2 linked regions of the Shumkonia mesophila genome follow. The protein of the gene in region 2 interacts with the protein of the main gene of each other region in a pairwise test. Links are inferred from orthologs where the notes say so. Each region holds a gene or a part of one and is shown on either strand. Other genes may lie near its edges.

Region 1 (9,237 bases), on a different replicon or contig from region 2:
TGGCCGACGCCCTGGAAACCGTGCAGGCGGTCGCCGGCTTTTCCGACCAACCCTGGATCGCCCGGCGCGACGTCGCCGTGCTGACGCTGCTCTACGGCTGCGGGCTTCGCATCGGCGAGGCCCTGTCGCTCAATCGCGGACAGGCCCCGGCGGGCGACACCCTGATCGTCACCGGCAAGGGCAACAAGCAGCGCCTGGTGCCGGTGCTGCCGGTGGTGAGGGAGGCCATCGACGCCTATCTCACCGCCTGTCCCTATGGGTTGGAGGCCGAGGACCCGCTGTTCGTCGGCGCCCGGGGCAAGCGCCTGACGGCGCGCGTCGTACAGCTTCGCATGCGGGACGTGCGCCTGATGCTGGGCCTGCCGGAAACGGCGACGCCGCACGCGCTCCGCCACAGCTTCGCCACCCACCTGCTGGCCGGCGGCGGCGATTTGCGCACCATCCAGGAACTGCTGGGCCACGCCTCGCTGTCGACTACCCAGCGCTACACCGATGTCGACTCGGCCCGCCTGATGGCCGTCTACGCCGCCGCCCATCCGCGCGCCAAGGGCTGATCAGGACACCTTCTGCCGCCCGAGGATGGCCAGGGCCAGCGGGCCCAGGGCGGCCACCGCGCCCATGGCCAGGAAGGCCAGGCCCCAGGAGGTGGGCGACAGTCCTCCGCCCGAGGCGTCCAAGACCATCCCGAACACCAGCGGCCCGAAGGAAGAGCCGATGAAGCCCAGGCAGGCGTGCACCGCCATGGTGGCGCCGCGATGGCCGGGCGGCGCCACGGCGACGACGCCGGCGGTGATCGAGGCCGAATCGCCGGTGACGGTGGCGCCGTACAGAAGGCACAGCACGACCAGCGGCGGGAACGGAAGGACGGCCGCGAAGCCCAGCACGGCGGCGATGGCGGCGGAGGCCAGCATGACGGCGGCGATGATCTTGATGCGGCCGGCCCGCACGGCGGCCTCGTTGCCGAGCACGCTGGCCGGCATGCCGATCAGGGTGAAGACGGTGGCGATCAGGGTCGCGCTCCAGCCCGGGCCGCCGCCGGGGTTGACGCCCTGGGCGAAGACCAGGAAGACGACGATCCACGAGCGCGCCGCGAACAGCTCGAAATTGTGCACCGTGTAGGCCAGCACATAACCCATGGCCGGCTTGCAGGCGAGCACCGGGCGGAAATCCAAAAGCCGGCTCTGCGGCGCAGCCAAGCCGGCCGGATCGTCGGCCGGCACGCCCCAGGCGACAAGGCCGGTGGCCAGCAGCGGCCCCAGGGCGCAAAGCCCGAACGCCCAGCGCCAATCGAGCCACCCGGCCAGGAAGCCGGCGATCAGGAAGGACAGCGACCAGCCGATCGAGAAGTGCGAGGCATAGAAGGCGACGCCCCGGCTCTGGGCCCGGCCCGTCAGCCGGTCGCCCAGGATCTTCATGCCCGGCATGTAGGTGCCGGCCAGTCCGATGCCGGCGACGAAACGCAGCATCAGGGCCGACCAGAAACCGTCGGCCCAGAACGCGAAGCCGAGGCCGGCCAGCACGGTCAAGACCATGGAAATGAGGTAGATGCGCTTGGGCGCCACCCGGTCGGTGAGCGTGACCAGCACCGGCACCGCCGTCACATAGCCGCCGAAGAAGACGCCATTGAGCCAGCCGCCGTCCGTCTTGGTGAGCGTCCACAGGTCGAGGAAGCCGGGCAGCAGGGCGGCGAAGGTGGCGAAGCCCGCCATGCCGAGGACTTCGGCCAGGCAGAGGGTGACCGTGAGGCGTACCGGATGGGAAGGCGCAACCATGGCGGAATTGTTACCACCGCGTGACAGCCCTGTCGCCGGGAGAAAGCGGCGGGAACGTGCTCGTTTTTGTCGTCATGTCCGGACTTGTTCCGGTATCAGCGATTTTCGAGCGGTTTGGGGTACGATGGAGGCCAACGCGTTTTTCTTCCGTCATTGCCCGGCTCCGCCCGGGCAATCCAGCCGTCGGACTGGATACCCCGGACTTGCGCCGGGGTATGACGGTGAAACAGGCGAGCCACCGCCTCCCGCGAGGCCGCCCGAGCGTGTAGAATCGGGCCATGACCGACAAGCCGATCCACGTCTTCGCCGAGACCGTCGAGGCCGAGGCCCTGGCCCAGTTCGAAAGCGCCATGGCCGAGCCCTATGCCGTGCAGGGCGCCCTGATGCCCGACGCCCACACCGGCTACTCCCTTCCCATCGGCGCCGCGGTGGCGACCGAGGGCGTCGTGCTGCCGGCGTGGGTCGGCTACGACATCGGCTGCGGCATGTGCGCGGTGCCGACCACCTTCGCGCGGGCCGACGTGACGCGGGCCGCCAAGGCCATCTTCGATCGGATCTACCGCGACATCCCGGTCGGCTTCGAGCACAACAAAAAGGCCGTCGACTGGGAACCGCCGTCCGGCATCGAGCCGACGCCCTTCGTCAGAGACCTTCTCGACCGTCGAGCCCGCCAGGAAATCGGCTCGCTGGGCGGCGGCAACCATTTCATCGAGGTGGGCGTGGACGAGGGGGAAAGGGTATGGATCGTCATCCACTCGGGCTCGCGCAACATCGGCCACAAGACGGCATCTTATTACATGCGTCAGGCCTCGACGCTGCACACCGGCGAGGACCGGCCGCGCGAGGGTCATTACGGATTCGAAACGGGCTCGGAATGGGGCGCCCGCTACATAGCCGACATGGCCTTCTGCCTCGCGTTCGCGCTGGCCAACCGCCGCGAGATGATGGCCCGCGTGGTCGCCGCCATCGGCCGCCACGCCGATGGAGACGCCGACTGGCCGGCGCTCATCAACCGCACCCACAACCACGCCGAATTGAAGGACGGCCGGTGGATCCATCGCAAGGGCGCCACCCACGCCGAGGCCGGCATGATGGGCGTCATCCCCGGCAACATGCGCGACGGCTCGTTCATCGTCGAGGGCAAGGGCAACCCCGACGCCCTGTGGTCGAGTTCGCACGGCGCCGGACGCGTGCTCGGCCGCAACCAGGCGAAACGAACACTCAGGCTGGAGGACTTTCAGCGGACGATGATGGGCATCCAGGCGCGGGTGAAGCCGGCAACGCTGGACGAGAGCCCGGCCGCCTACAAAGACATCTTCGAGGTGATGCGCCAGCAGGAACCGCTGGTGACGGTCAGGCACCACATCCGCCCGCTGATCAACATCAAGGGGTGAGGGCCGGCTCGCCTTCGAGGTTCGCCGCGTAAACCTGCCGCCGCCGCCAGGCCCACGCCCAGACCAGCAGGCACAACAGGGCGCCGCCGGCCACCGGCAGGCGCAGGCCGACGGTTTCGGCGAGACCGCCGATGATCAGCGCCCCCACCGAGGGCGTCGCCCGCGCCGCCGTGCCGTAGAGGCTGATGACGCGGCCGCGCAATCGGGGCTCGACCGCCGACTGGATGAGGGTCTGGTTGCCGATGCCGAGCACGATGAGGGCGAAGCCCAGCGCCGCCGCCAGCGGCAGGGCCAGCCACAGGGCGTCGGTGGCGGCGAAGGCCAGCAGGGCCAGCGAGGCCGCCCCCATGGCGCCGAGCGTCACCGCGGTCATCCCCGTGGTGCCGCCGCGGCGGCCCGCCAGGAGCAGCCCGCCGCCGACCGCGCCCAGGCCAAGCGCGCTCATCAGCGAGGCCAGCGTTTCCGGGCCGCCCTGGAACACCTGCGCCGCGAAGCCGGGGAAGAGGTCGATCAGCGGGCGCGCGAAGAAGGCGGTGGAGAACAGCACGACCATCTGCATGCGGATACCGGGATGGGTGGCGATGTAGCGCATGCCTTCCAAAGTCTCGGCCGTGAACGAGGTGCCAAGCTGCGCGCGCGGCGCCACCGGCACGGCAAGCCGCTGCAAGGCCAGCGTGAAGAGGAAGAACAAGACCCAGGCGGCGACGAAGGCCCAGCCGATGCCGGCCACGACGATGATGGCGCCGCCGATGGCCGGGCCGACGAAGCGCGAGCCGTTGAAGACCATGGAATTGAGCGCCAGCCCGGTGGGCAGCAGTTCGCGCCCGATCAGGGTGAAGACCAAGCTCATGCGCGACGGCCGCTGGAAGGACAGGGTAGCGCCGCGCAGGATGGAAATCGCCAACAGAAGCCAAATCGTCATCAGTCCCGAGAAGGTGAGGGCGGCCAGTGCGGCGGAATAGAGGAGCGCGGTGGCCTGGGTGATGCGCAACAGCCGGAGGTAATCCATGCGATCGACGACGGTGCCGGCGATCAGGCCGAGAATGATCATCGGCGCCGCCTCGGCGATGGCGATGCCGCCCAGCCAGGCGGTGGATTCGGTCAATTGCCAGGTCAGCCAGCCGATGGCGATGCGCTGCACCCACACGCCGACGTTGGAGGCGGCGATGCCGGCAATGTAGAAGCGGTAGTTGCTGAGGGCGAAGAGGCGCCGGAAGGTCTCGAAATTGGCGGGCAGCCGCATGGCGACTCTCCGCCGCCGGGGGGCGGCGATCAGATGTGAATGGCCCGGCCGGCGACGGCCAGCGCCGCCTCCTTGAGGGCCTCGGCGAGGCCGGGGTGGCCGTGGGCGCTGCGCGCCAGATCCTCGGCCGAGCCGCCGAATTCCATGGCGATCACCGCCTCCTGGATGAGGTCGCCGGCCTCGGGCCCGACGATGTGCACCCCCAGGATGGCGTCGGTCTTGGCGTCGGCCAGCACCTTGACGAAGCCTTCCGTCTCGGCGTTGCAGCGGGCCCGCGAATTGGCGGCGAAGGGGAACTTGCCGACCTTGTAGGCGATGCCTTCTTCCTTCAGCACCTCTTCGGTGCGCCCGACGCCGGCCACCTCGGGCCAGGTGTAGACGACGCCGGGGATGGCGGCATAGTTCACATGGCCCTTCTGGCCGGCCAGAATCTCGGCCACCGCCACGCCCTCGTCCTCGGCCTTGTGGGCCAGCATCAGGCCGCCGATGACGTCGCCAATGGCGAAGATGCCGGGCACGCTGGTCTGGAAATCGCCATCCACCGTCACGAAGCCGCGCTTGTCCGTCGTCACGCCCAGTTTTTCCAGGCCCAGGCCCTCGGTATAGGGGCGCCTTCCGACGGCGACCAGCACGACGTCGGCGTTGAGCGTTTCGGCGCCGCCGCCGGCCACCGGCTCGGCCGTCAGCGTCACGCCCTTGGCGGACGATTTCGCCCCCGTCACCTTCATGGAGAGCCGGATGTCGAGGCCCTGCCTTTTCAGGATGCGGGCGGTCTGCGCCGCCACCTCGCCGTCGAGGCCGGGCAGGATGCGATCCAGGAACTCGACCACCGTCACCTGGGCGCCCAGGCGGCGCCACACCGAGCCCAGCTCCAGCCCGATGATGCCGGCGCCGATGACGATCAGCGACTTCGGCACGCGGTCAAGCGCCAGGGCGCCGGTGGAGGTGACGATGCGCTTCTCGTCGATCTCGATGCCCGGCAGCGGCGCCGATTCCGAGCCGGTGGCGATCAGGATGTTCTCGGCCGTCAGGGTCTGCTTCTTGCCGCCCTTGCCGGGATCGACGACGACGGTCGAGGAATCCTTCAGGCTGGCGGCGCCGACGACGCGGGTGATCTTGTTCTTCTTGAACAGAAAGTCGACGCCCTTGACGTTCTCGGCTACCACCGCGTCCTTACGCTTCATCAGGACCGCGAGATCGAGCGAAACCTTGCCGGCGTTCACGCCGTGAACAGCGAGACCTTCCGCAGCCATCGCGTAGTGGTGGGAGGATTGCAGCAGCGCCTTCGAGGGGATGCAGCCGACGTTGAGGCAGGTGCCCCCCAGGCTGGCCCGCTTCTCCACGCAGGCGACGGAAAGCCCAAGCTGGGCGGCGCGGATGGCGGCAACATAGCCGCCCGGCCCGCCGCCGATGACGATGAGATCGAACGCTGTTTCACTCATGAGACCGTTCCCCTTTTCCCTCCCGTCATTCCCGCGCAGGCGGGAATCCAGGACGACGGTCGGGACTGGACTCCCGCTTGCGCGGGAGTGACGAGACAATACAAAGGCGGTTTAAACGTCCAGCATGATGCGCGTCGGGTTTTCGATGCAGTCCTTGACCCGCACCAGGAACGACACCGCCTGGCGGCCGTCGATCAGCCGATGGTCGTAGGAGAGCGCCAGGTACATCATCGGCTTGGCCACGATCGAACCGTCGGCGAGCACCACCGGACGCTGCTGGATCTTGTGCATGCCGAGCACGGCGGACTGCGGCAGGTTGAGGATCGGCATCGAGTTGAGCGAGCCGTAAACGCCGGCATTCGAGATGGTGAAGGTGCCGCCCTGCAACTCGTCCAGGCTGAGCGCGCCGTCGCGGGCCTTCTTGGCCAGGCTGGCGATGGTGGCCTCGATCTGGGCGAAGGACAGCGCATCGGCGTCGCGCACCACCGGCACCACCAGGCCTTCCTGCAGGCCGACGGCGACGCCGATGTCGTAGTGGTTCTTATAGACGATCTCGTCGCCGTCGATGGCGGCGTTGACCACCGGGAACTCGCGCAGCGCGGTGACGCAGGCCTTGATGAAGAAGGACATGAAGCCCAGGCGCACGCCGTGCCGCTTCTCGAAGACGTCCTTCACCTGATCGCGCAGCGCCATCACCGCGCTCATGTCGGCCTCGTTGTAGGTGGTCAGCGTCGCCGCCGTGTTCTGCGAGGCCTTGAGGTTCTCGGCGATGCGCTTGCGCAGGCGGGTCATGCGCACCCTCTCCTCGCGCGGACCGGCCGGGCGCGGCGGGAACTGGGCGCCGCCCGCGGCCGGGGCCGGCGCGGCGGCCGGAGCCTTGGCGGCGGGCGCGGCGGGCGCGGCGGCCGGCTTCGGCGCCGGCGCGGCCGGGGCTTCCTTGCGGACCTCCAGGTAGGCCAGGACGTCGCCTTTGGTCAGCCGGCCGTCCTTGCCGGTGGCCGGGATGGCGGCGGGATTAAGGCCGCTCTCCTCGATCAGCTTGCGCACCGCCGGGGCCAGGGCCGCCTCTGCGGCAGCGGGCACCGGGGCCGGTTGCGGCCGGGGCGCCGGGGCCGGCTCGGCCTTGGCCGGCGGCGGCGCCTTGGCGGCGGCCGGCTTGGCCCCCCTGGCCGCGGCGGCACCCTCGGCGATGGTGCCGAGCAGCGCGCCCACCTCGACGTCGGAACCCGCCGCGACGACGATCTCGGAAAGCGTGCCGGCAGCCGGTGCGTTGACTTCCAGCGTCACCTTGTCGGTTTCAAGCTCCAGCAGCGGCTCGTCGGCGGCAACCGGATCGCCGACCTCCTTGAACCATTTGCTGACCGTGGCTTCGGTGACGGATTCCCCCAGCGTCGGCACCTTGATCTCAGTCGCCATGACTTCCCCTATACTCTTGCTCACTATGCATTTGGCCGCCCCGCCCGACCGGCGAACGGGGCGATCGAAAATCGTCGACGGCCGTTAAGCCCCCTTGCCCTTCTTTTTGGCCCCATCGCGGCGACCCGCCAGCGGTTCGGCCGACAGGGCCCGTTCCACCACCGCGGCCTGCTCCTTGACGTGGATCTTGTGCAGCCCGGTGGCCGGCGACGCCGCCTCGGCGCGCCCGACGTAAACCGGCAGCGCCTGCCGGCGCTCCAGCTCCTCGTGGATGCAGACCAGCTTGGGGAAGACGAAGCTCCACGCCCCCATGTTGGCCGGCTCCTCCTGGCACCACACCACCTCGGCGTTGGCGTAGCGGGTCAGCTGGTTGACCACCGTCTGGCGCGGCCACGGGTAGAGCTGCTCGATCCGCACCAGGGCAACGTCGTCGATCTTGGCCTCGCGGCGCGCCTGCAACAGGTCGTAATAGACCTTGCCGGTGCACAGCACGAGGCGGCGCACCTTGTCGTCGGCGACCAGCGGTTCGGACTCGGGAAGCACCCGGCGAAAGCGGCTGCCCGGCCCCATGTCGGCCAGCGCCGAGACCGCCAGCTTGTGGCGCAGCAGCGATTTCGGCGTGCAGATCACCAGCGGCTTGCGGAAGTTGCGGTGCAGCTGGCGGCGCAGCACGTGGAAATAGTTGGCCGGCGTCGTGCAGTTGACGACCTGCATGTTGTTCTCGGCGCACAGCTGCAGATAGCGTTCGGGCCGGGCCGAAGAATGTTCCGGCCCCTGCCCCTCGTAGCCGTGCGGCAGCAGCATGACCAGCCCGCACAGGCGCAGCCACTTCGATTCGCCCGACGAGATGAACTGGTCGATGATGACCTGGGCGCCGTTGGCGAAATCGCCGAACTGGGCCTCCCACATCACCAGCGAGTGGGGCTCGGCCAGCGAATAGCCGTATTCGAAGCCCAGGACCGAGGCCTCGGAAAGCGGGCTGTCCAAGACCTCGAAACGGGCCTGCTCGTCGCGGATGTGGTTGAGGGGCACGTAGCGCTCCTCGTTTTCCTGATCGACGAGAACGGCGTGGCGCTGGGAAAAGGTGCCGCGTCCGGAATCCTGGCCCGACAGACGGACCGGCTTGCCTTCGACGAGCAGCGAGCCGAAGGCCAGGGCCTCGGCGGTCGACCAGTCGATGCCCTGGCCGGTTTCGACCATCTGGCGCTTGGCGGCAAGCTGGCGCAGGATCTTGGGATTGACCGCGAAGTGTTCGGGCGGCTGGCCAAGGGCGCCGCCGACCTCGCGCAGGGTCTTGAGATCGACCGAGGTGTCCTCCTCGCGGAACTCGTCCTCGCCCTCCATGTTGACCAGGCCCTGCCAGCGGCCCTCGAACCAGTCCGCCTTGTTGGGCTTGTAGGTCTGGGCGGCGTCGAATTCGGCCTCCAGCCGCCGGGTGAAATCGGCCACCTGGGCCTCGGCCTCCTCGTCCTTCAGCACGCCCTCGCGGACCAGCTTGGCGGCATAAATCTGCCGGGTCGTCGGATGCCCGCCGATGGCCTTGTACATGATCGGCTGGGTGAAGGCCGGCTCGTCCGCCTCGTTGTGGCCGTGGCGGCGGTAGCAGAACATGTCGATGACAACGTCGCGGTTGAACTCCTGGCGGAACTCGGTGGCGATGCGCGCCACGTGGACCACCGCCTCGGGGTCGTCGCCGTTGACGTGGAAGATCGGCGCCTGGACCATCTTGGCGACGTCGGACGGATAGGGCGACGAGCGCGAAAAGCTGGGGCTGGTGGTGAAGCCGATCTGGTTGTTGACGATGAAATGGATGGTGCCGCCGGTGGTGTAGCCCTTGAGTTCCGAAAGGCACAGCGTCTCGGCGACCAGGCCCTGGCCGGCGAAGGCGGCGTCGCCATGCAGAAGCAGGCCCATGATCTGGCCCCGCTCGCGGTCGCCGCGCTCGGTCTGCTTGGCCCTGACCTTGCCGA
Region 2 (9,207 bases):
GCTGACCCAGGATCGCCACGAATGGGTGGCCCTGCTCGCCGGCGCCGCCGGGCTGCTGTTCGAGGGCGAGGCGACGGCCCGACCGCTGGCCCCCGGCGACTGGCTGACGATCCCGGCCGGCACCCGCCACCGCGTCGAATGGACGGCGGCGGATGAGCCCACCGTCTGGCTGGCCGTGCACTACCGCTGAGGCCGGATCACTTCGCCGCCAGGGCCGCCGCGAACGCTGCGCGGTCGCCCACGAGACCGACGGTCTCCAGCGCGCGGGAGAAATCGTCGAATTTCACGTTGGGATCGCAATACCAGAAGTCTATGGCCGTATCGAGGTTGCCGAAATCGTTGTCATAAACGGTGCGGCCTTTCAGGCGATAACCAACCCTCGCGAAAATGCACTTGTCCCGCACCGGATTCTTGACGTCGGCGATGGTCACGAAGCCGGCCGATTTTTTACTGCCGTGTTTGACTTCGCGAACCTCGTCAAAACCGGCCAAATCCCCTTTAACAAAATCGGACACGAACGTTTTGAACTTCTCGACATCGTTAAGCGATTTCTCCGTCTCCTCGCCATAAAGGGACGCGACGACATACTGTGTATAGATGCCTCCCTTTCCACCGTCGAGCTGCAACCTGTGGTGATTCATGTTGTTATCGCGGCATTGGTATTCCGCCTTGGTCACCTTGGGCGCGATCAGCAGGGGAAGTGTCAGGTCGACCTCGGCCACGTCGACGATCTTCCATTCCGTCAGCTGCATGCCGCGTCCGCCACTGTCGACCGGCCCGGTCTGGCAGGCCGAGACCAGCAGAAGACCGGCCGCGGCGACGGCCGCAAGGATGACGCCCGGACAGGCCGGGTTCTTCCCGTTTTTCATGGATTCCTCCCCCCAATGAACTCCCCCGAACGCGCATCCGCCGCAATCGACGTTCGACGGTTTGCGCGGCGGTATACTACTTAAAATTGAGGATGGGGAAAAGGCCCGTTCTCGGAAAGCGGTGGGGGGGGGCCGCCGGCTCAGGGCCTTCCGCTGTACTGGCTGGCCTCGCCCGCTCGCTTCTCGGCCAGGGCGGCCGCGAAGGCGGCGCGGTCGGCGACGACGTCGACGTTTGCCAGGGCCCGCGAAAAATCGGGAATGTTGCCGTCGACGTCGCAATAACCGAGCGTCACCACCGTATCGACGTTGCCCGGGCCGTTGCCATAGCCGGTGCGTTCCTTCAACCGGTAGGCGGCGATGGCGAAGAAGCACTTGCCGCGGCCGGGGTCGGTGATGGTGACGTCGGCGGCGAAACCGATGGCCTTGCGGCGGCTGTGCGTGATTTCGCGGATCTCGCCGAAGTTGGCGAAACTCCGCTCGAAGCGCCGGGCCAGCGCCGCCTTGAACACGGCGATGTCGCCCATGCGGCCTTCGGTGGCGTCGCTGTACCAGGCGGTGGAGAAGTGCTCGGTCACCAGGGTGCCCTTGCCGCCGTCGAGTTCCATGCGGTGGTGGTTGATCTGGTTGTCGCGGTTCTGGTATTGCACCGCCGTGACCCTGGCGGGAACGAGAAGGGGAAGGTCGAGGTCGACGTCGGCGACGTCGATGGCCTTCCATTCCGACAACTGGACGCGGCGTCCGCCCTTGTCGACCGGCCCGGCCTGGCACGCCGCAGCCAGCGCAAGGACCGCCGCCACCGCAAGTCTGGCAGCGGACGAAACGGCCGCTTTCCGGCCGATCATGGCGCGTCCCCGCATGATGGCGCGTTGCGTCCTCAAGAGCCTGCGGGGCCTATAACCGCCACACGCACTTTAGGTTCCACGGAATTTTGGGGACACCTTTGGAATTTTGGGGACACCTTACTAAATTCGGACGCCTCCGCCTCTTCCGTGGTTTCTGCCCGAATTTAGTAAGGTGTCCCCAAAATTCCCGTCTCAGCAGAGCTTGCGGATGTCGAGTTCCAGGATGCCTTCGGCGCCGTTGGCCCGAAGCTTGGGGATGAGTTCGCGCACCTCGTCGCGGTCGACCACCGTTTCCACGGCCACCCATTTCTCGTCGGTCAGGGGGTTGACGGTCGGCGAATTGAGGGCGGGCAGCACGGCGACGATCGCATCGAGTTTGGCGACCGGCGCGTTCATCTTGAGCAGCACCTTATGGCGGGCCGCCAGCGCGGCGGTAAGCAGCAGCGCCACCTGCTCGATCTTGTTCTTCTTGAAGGGGTCCTTCAGCGCCTCTTTGTTGGCGATCAGCACGGTGTGGGTGTGCAAAAGGTCGCAGACGATGCGCAGCCCGTGCGCGCGGATGGTGCTGCCGGTCTCGGTGATCTCGATGGCGGCGTCGGCCAGTCCCTGCACCACCTTGCCCTCGGTGGCGCCCCACGAGAAGTCGACCTTGGCCTCGATGCCGCGCTCGGCGAGATAGCGCTTGGTGAAGCCGACCAGCTCGGTCACCACCTTCTTGCCCTGAAGGTCCTCGACGCCCTTGATCGGCGACTCGCGATCGACGATCAGCACCCAGCGGGCCGGCTTGTCCGACGCCCGCGAATAGACGAGGTCGCAGACCGTCTCGACATCGGCTTCGGTTTCCATCACCCAGTCGAGCCCGGTCAGCCCGCAATCGAGCGCGCCGCTGGCCACCGTCGGCCCCATTTCCTGCGAGCGCACCAGGGCGCAGGTCATCTCGTCGTCGTCGATGGCCGGGAAATAGTTGCGCGAACGCCCGCTGATCTTCCAGCCGGCCTGGCCGAACAGGTCGATGGTCGCCTCTTCGAGGCTGCCCTTGGGAATTCCGAAACGAAGCTGTTGCATGGCCGGAGCCCTTTTGACATCAGGGGGTGCGCGAAAACCGCCGCTCAATAGCAAGGGCGGCAGGCCGGCGCAACCCCCGTCTGCGAAACGCTCTCAGAACCACCGGGACGCGCGATGCCGGAGTTGACCGCCCCCCACGCGAAATGATTAGGTCCGTCGATCCCGCCGAAAGAGCCCGCGCATGACCGCTTCTTCCACCCCGCCAGCGACCGCCGCCCCCCGCGCCTCGGGCGCCGCCGCCGCCGCGGTGCTGGCCATCGCGCTGGCCGCCGTCTCGCACGGCTCGATCTTCGTGCGCCTGGCCGACGCCCATCCCTTCGTCGTCTCGGCCTTCCGGGTGGGCACGGCGGCCCTCGTCGTGGTGCCGGTAGCCATCGCCCTGCGCCGACGGGAACTGGCCGCGTTGGATCGCCGCACGGTGCTGGCCAGCCTCGGCGCCGGCCTGTTCCTGGCGCTTCACTTCATCACCTGGATCGCCTCGCTCGGCCAGACCTCGATCGCCAACAGCACCGTGCTGGTGACGCTCAACCCGGTGTGGATCGCCATTGCCACCGCCCTGATCACCCGCCGGCGGCCGGGCGGATTGGTGGCCGCCAGCGTGACCCTGTCGGTCGCCGGCTGCGCCGTCATCGCCTGGGGCAGCGCCGGCGACGGCTCGGGCTCGCTGGTGGGCGACGGGCTGGCCGTGCTGGGCGGCATGTGCGCCGCCGGCTATCTGATGATGGGCCGCCTGGCCCGCCAGCGGGGCATCTCGCTCATCTCCTACGTCGCGCTGTGCTATGGCGGCGCGGCGGTGCTGTTGTGGGCGCTGGTCCTGGCGCTCGGCCTGCCGGTCGCCGGCCTCACCCCGGTCACCTACGGCGCCATGATCGGCATGGGGCTGATCTCGCAGGTGATCGGCCACAGCGGCTACAACTGGGCGCTCAAGCTGTTCAATCCGGCCTTCATCGCCGTCTGCCTGCTGGGCGAGCCGATCCTGGCCTCGGCACTCGGGTTGATCTATTTCGGCGAGGCCATTCCGCTGGCCACCCTGGCCGGCGCCCCGATCATCATGGCCGGCATCTACCTGGGGGCGCGGGCCGAGTTGCGCTGAGGCGCTGATATCCTTCGACTTGCGCCGCTTAAGCGACGCGGCTCAGCGATGAGGTTATTTATAGGTTTCCTCATCCTGAGCAGGACCGAAGGCCCGTGTCGAAGGACCGGCTCAGGAGATGAGCTGGCCGGCCTCGACGGCATATTCCCATACCGGGTAGTCGGCGGCGTGGCGCAGGCCGGCGCGTTCCATGGCGGCGCGGGACGGGGCGTTGGTGGCGTCGACGTAGCCGACGATGGGCAGGCCCCAGCGCTCGGCAACCAATTGGGTGACGTGGCGGCACATCAGGTCGACCGAGCCGGTGCCCCAGTGGCGGCGCAGGCTGGCAATTTCGCCGACCAGCACCTCCCTGCTCATCGGCGTGTAGTGCAGATAGCCGGTGATGGCGCCGTCCCTGACCGCCAGCAGGGCGCCGCCGACGGGGGCGGTGAGGCGCTCGCGCATCTGGGCCTCGTCCCGGGGGACGGCGCCGGGATGGTGGGCGAAGGCGCGGTTGTAGAGGTCGGCCAGGGCGGCGAACAGCGGCGGCTCGGCGGCGGCCATGGCCGGCGTCAGCTCGTGGATGGCGTAGCCGGCGGCCAGCGCCTTCTCCGCCCCCGGGAACTCGCCTTGGCGCGGCGGTCCCGGATCGCGCACATACTTGCAGCGCCCCGGCTTTTTCACGAAGCCGAGCGCGCCCAGTTCGGCCTCGGGCAGCGCCAGGTCGGGCGGCCCGGCCAGCTGGTAGCGCCGGACGGCGGGGCCGGTTTTCTCCTCGCCGTCCAGGAATTCGCCCAGGCAGGCCAGCAGCGGCCCGGCCCGCCCGCCCCGGGGCGTGATGGAGACCGAAACGAGGAGGCTGCCGTCCGCCCGCGGCGTGCGGCCGACGGTGAGGGAGGCCGCCGGCGCCCCGCCTTCCAGATAGAAACGATCCCGGCCGCGCTTGAGCACGAAGCCGCGCACGTCGACGGTGGCCATGTACTCACGGCCGTCAGCGTCGGATTCCTCGAACAGGAAGGCGACATAGGCCTCGACGTTGCCGGGGGTGACGGGAACCAGAACCATGGCGCCGTCATACCCCGGGATGGGGCGGGGCTTCAAGGCGCGTGGCTTGCGCGGGCGGGGGGCGGGCGCGTATGATCGGGCAACGACGTACGGTTGAAGCACGTGTTCAGCCACAACATGGCAAGGGACAAGAACATGCACATGATGGATACCGGGAGAAACGGCGACATGATGGCGGCGTGGCGGGCCACCGGCGGCGCCATCGAGGCGATGGGGCGGAGCGGCGATCGGGCCGTGGGCGACGACGGGCTCCAGGCGATGACGCCGACCGACTTTAACGTCTGCTATGTCGACGACGGACTGACGGCGACGGCGTTCAGCGGCCGCCCGTTCGGCTGCGCCGACGACGGGCTTCAGGCGACGGCGCCGACCAACTTTGCCCCCGGGTACGGTTGCGCTGACGACGGGCTGGCCGCCACGATGAGGTCGAGCGTTGCCGCATGTTTTGCCGACGACGGGCTGACGGCGACGGCGTTCAGCGGCCGCCCGTTCGGCTGCGCCGACGACGGGCTGGCCGCCTCGGTCAGCACCTTCCAGCGGCCGTGGTGCATCGCCGATTGACCTTCCGCCAACAGCGGACCCCAGTGATTCCGGCCCCCTCCGCGGGGCCGGAATTGTTTTGGGGGGTCCTTCGACACGCCGGCTTTGCCGGTTGCTCAGCGGCTGTGTTGTCTGTCAAGCGCATGGCCATGGTTTTTGGCCCCGAGCGATGGCGTTGAGGACGCGACATGGAAGTTGAACCTCACGCCGAGCCGGATCGCAGGTCCGAGTCGAAGCACGCTTCCGTTCGGCAGTCCGCCCTTGTCAGTCGTGCCGCGGCCGGCGAAGCACCAACGTCCGCCAGCCGCCAACGTCGACGTGACGGGCGAGCGCGAGCCCGGCCTGGCGGTGGGCGTCGAGCACGGCGCCCGCATCGCCGACGATGAAGCCGGCCAGCACCGCGAAGCCGCCGGGCCTCAAGTTGCGGGCGAGGTCGGGCGCCATGTGCCGCAGCGGCTTGGCCAGGATGTTGGCGACGATCAGGTCGTAGGGGCGGCGGTGGCCGATCTCGCGCGCCGCGTAGCCGTCGCTCAACACCACCCGCACCCGCGAGGCGACGCCGTTGGCCTGCGCGTTGGCGGCGGCCACGCGCACCGCCGCCGGGTCGACGTCGCTGGCCAGCACGCGGGCCGGCCAGGTGTGCGCGGCGGCGATGGCCAGGATGCCCGAGCCGCAGCCCATGTCCAGCACCCGGCGGATGGGCCTGTGCGCCAGGCCGTCCAGCGCCTTGAGGCAGCCGGCGGTGCTTTCGTGGCGGCCCGAGCCGAAGGCCAGCCCGGCGTCGACCTTGAGCGGGATGCACCCGGCCGGCAACGGTCCGGCGAAATCCGAGCCGTGCACGAAATAGCGGCCGACGGTGAAGGGTTCGAAGGCGCGGCGGTTCTCGTCCAGCCAGTCGCGCGGCGGCAGCCACACGATGTCGGGACGGGGCGGCGCCACGGCGCAGGCGGCGGCCGCCCCCTCGATGGCGGCGCGCACGGCCGCTTGGTCGGGCTCGTCGGCCAGGAAGGCGTCGAGACGGATCTCGGCGGTGGCCGGGTCCTCGATCATCGGCCAGATCACCGCCCCCGACAGGCTTTCGAGAGCCTCGGCGAACGCTTCGGCGGCATGGCGCGGCACGATCAGCGACAGGCGCCAGACGGCGGGTTGGAAGGTCATCGATGCGTCCCCGGTTGCGGCGGCCCCCGGCGTTAAACGGCCTCGACGAAGCTGTCAATCACCTTCTTGTCGCCGGCCTTCTCGAAGGCGATTTCGAGCTTGTTGCCGTCGATGGCGACGATGCGGCCATAGCCGAACTTCTGGTGGAAGACGCGCTGGCCGACAGCGAAGCGGCTGGCCGCCGCCGTCGCCGGCTGGATGCTCCAGGCGACGTCATCGAGCAGCGGCGCGGCGGCGCGGCGGCGCGGCCAGCCGCCGCCCGACCCGAAACGCCCGGCCTCGCCAAAGCCGCCGCGCCCGCCGGCCTCGCCCCCCCGATAGAGGCCGGGGGCGGCCCTGGCGGCGACGTGCTCGGCCGGCAGCTCGTCGACGAAGCGCGACGGGATGGCGCTCTGCCACTGGCCATAGACCCGCCGGTTGGCGGCGAAGCTGACGATGGCGCGCCGGCGCGCCCGGGTCAGGCCGACATAGGCCAGGCGCCGCTCCTCCTCCAGCCCGCCGGTGCCGCTTTCGTCCAGCGCCCGCTGATGGGGAAACAGGCCCTCCTCCCAGCCGGGCAGGAAGACGGTTTCGAACTCCAGCCCCTTGGCGCCGTGCAGCGTCATCAGGTTGACCTTGTCGTCGGCCGTCGACTCGTCGTTTTCCATGACCAGGCTGACGTGCTCGAGGAAGCCGGCCAAGTTCTCGAATTCGCCGATGGCGGCGACCATTTCCTTCAGGTTCTCCAGCCGCCCCGGGGCGTCGGGGGCGCGGCTTTGCTTCCACATCGTCGTGTAGCCCGATTCGTCCAGCACCTGGGCGGTCAGGTCGGCGGCGTCCATGGTGGAAAGCAGGCCGCGCCAGCGATCGAAGTCGGCCAGCAGCGCCGCCAGCGTGGCCCGCGCCTTGGGCTTCAGCTCGTCGGTGGCGACGATGTCCTCGACGGCGCGCGTCAGCGGCACGCCCTGCGCGCGGGCCAGCACATGGACGGCCTGGAGCGTCGAGGCGCCGATGCCGCGCTTGGGCACGTTGACGATGCGCTCGAAGGCCAAGTCGTCGGCCGGCTGGGCGATGACGCGCAGATAGGCGATGGCGTCGCGGATTTCCTGGCGCTCGTAGAAGCGCTGGCCGCCGATGACGCGATAGGGGATGCCCAGCGTGATCAGCCGCTCCTCGAACTCGCGGGTCTGGAAACCGGCCCTGACCAGGATGGCCATCCCGTTCAGCGGGTGTTTCTTGGCCTGGAGCGATTCGATCTCGTCGCCGACGAAGCGGGCCTCCTCCTCGCCGTCCCAGACCCCGTTGACGAGCACCTTGTCGCCCGCCTCGCCCTCGGTCCACAGCGTCTTGCCCAGGCGCCCCTCGTTGTGGGCGATCAGCCCGGAGGCGGCGCCCAGGATGTGCGGCGTCGAGCGGTAGTTGCGCTCCAGCCGGACCACGTGGGCACCGGGAAAGTCCTTCTCGAAGCGCAGGATGTTGCCGACCTCGGCGCCGCGCCAGCTATAGATCGACTGATCGTCATCTCCGACGCAGCACAGGTTGCCGTCGTTGCCGGCCAGCAGGCGCAGCCACAGGTACTGGGCGACGTTGGTGTCCTGGTACTCGTCGACCAGGATGTAGCGGAACTGCCGGCGATAGTGGGCCAACGCTTCCGGGTCGGCCAGGAACAGCGTCAGGCAATGCAAAAGCAGGTCGCCGAAGTCGCAGGCGTTCAGCGCCTTCAGCCGGTCCTGGTATTCGCCATAGAGGTCGAGGCCATGGCCGTCGCAGGCGTCCGAGCCTTCCGCCGCCGTCACCTTGGCAGGCGTGAGCCCGCGGTCCTTCCAGCGCTGGATGGCGGAGAGCACCAGGCGCCCCGGCGTCTTCTTCTCGTCGATGCCGCGGGCTTCCAGCAGCTGACGGATCAGGCGCAGCTGGTCGTCCTCGTCGAGGATGGTGAAGGCGGGGGTGAGGCCGAGGACCTCGGCGTGGCGGCGCACGATGCGCGCGCCCAGGGCGTGGAAGGTGCCGACCCACCAGCCCTCGACCTCGCGCCCCAGCAGGTCGGCCACCCGTTCGCGCATCTCGCGCGCCGCCTTGTTGGTGAAGGTGACGGCCATGATCTCCCACGGCCGGGCCTTGCCCTGAAGCAGGATGTGGGCAAGGCGCGTGGTCAGCACGCGGGTCTTGCCGGTGCCCGCCCCGGCCAGCACCAGAAGCGCGCCCTCGGTGGTTTCCACGGCCTGGCGCTGGGTGTCGTTGAGCCCCGCCAGATAGGGCGACGGCGCGGCGACGGCGGGGCCGGGGGAATCGGTGAACTCGAAGGGATCGGACATGGACGGATATATAGCCACAGGCCGACGCGCTGTCTGCGGCGAAGTGTCGGCGGCCGGGGTCTTTTCACCACCCCCCGTCATCCCCACCTGATTCCCTGAGCCATCCCTTTGGAGGGACCGCCGATGCAGATTTCCGCCCCCATCCGCCGGGCGGCGCGGTTCTTGGGAATCCTCGTTGGAGGAACGATCGCCGGCCTCGCCTTTCCGGCCGCCGCCGACAGCCTCGCCCAGGAAGACGTCCAGCGCATCATCGAAGCCGTGGTCGGCATCGAGGCCCAGGTCCCGGCCGACGCCCGCAGCGT

The links.
Region 1: the proteins of ODR01_RS22940 (region 2) and lpdA interact in binary tests that used the Escherichia coli proteins (3 or more experiments, as listed by UniProt). The link is inferred for Shumkonia mesophila from one-to-one orthologs.

The regions. Positions count from the first base shown.
Region 1 is NZ_JAOTID010000001.1:178,249-187,485, forward strand. What follows is about bases 3,646-6,608. They hold lpdA (dihydrolipoyl dehydrogenase), read right to left. Parts: upstream 5,852-6,608; coding sequence 4,439-5,851; downstream 3,646-4,438. Other genes in these bases: ODR01_RS00790 (MFS transporter), read right to left, coding at 3,646-4,409; odhB (2-oxoglutarate dehydrogenase complex dihydrolipoyllysine-residue succinyltransferase), read right to left, coding at 5,963-6,608. Outside these bases: ODR01_RS00775 (tyrosine recombinase XerC), read left to right, coding at 1-554; ODR01_RS00780 (MFS transporter), read right to left, coding at 555-1,772; ODR01_RS00785 (RtcB family protein), read left to right, coding at 2,051-3,166; more of ODR01_RS00790, read right to left, coding at 3,156-3,645; more of odhB, read right to left, coding at 6,609-7,267; ODR01_RS00805 (2-oxoglutarate dehydrogenase E1 component), read right to left, coding at 7,352-9,237. UniProt on the Escherichia coli protein: Lipoamide dehydrogenase is a component of the glycine cleavage system as well as of the alpha-ketoacid dehydrogenase complexes.
Region 2 is NZ_JAOTID010000021.1:17,874-27,080, forward strand. What follows is about bases 6,275-9,207. They hold ODR01_RS22940 (ATP-dependent helicase), read right to left. Parts: upstream 8,906-9,207; coding sequence 6,644-8,905; downstream 6,275-6,643. Other genes in these bases: ODR01_RS22935 (50S ribosomal protein L11 methyltransferase), read right to left, coding at 6,275-6,611; ODR01_RS22945 (S1C family serine protease), read left to right, coding at 9,029-9,207. Outside these bases: ODR01_RS22900 (cupin domain-containing protein), read left to right, coding at 1-190; ODR01_RS22905 (hypothetical protein), read right to left, coding at 198-869; ODR01_RS22910 (hypothetical protein), read right to left, coding at 1,010-1,711; hisG (ATP phosphoribosyltransferase), read right to left, coding at 1,904-2,776; ODR01_RS22920 (DMT family transporter), read left to right, coding at 2,958-3,869; ODR01_RS22925 (GNAT family N-acetyltransferase), read right to left, coding at 3,981-4,913; ODR01_RS22930 (hypothetical protein), read left to right, coding at 5,007-5,474; more of ODR01_RS22935, read right to left, coding at 5,718-6,274. UniProt on the Escherichia coli protein: A helicase with DNA-dependent ATPase activity. Unwinds DNA duplexes with 3'-5' polarity. Translocates on single-stranded DNA with 3'-5' polarity. Initiates unwinding more efficiently from a nicked substrate than double-stranded DNA.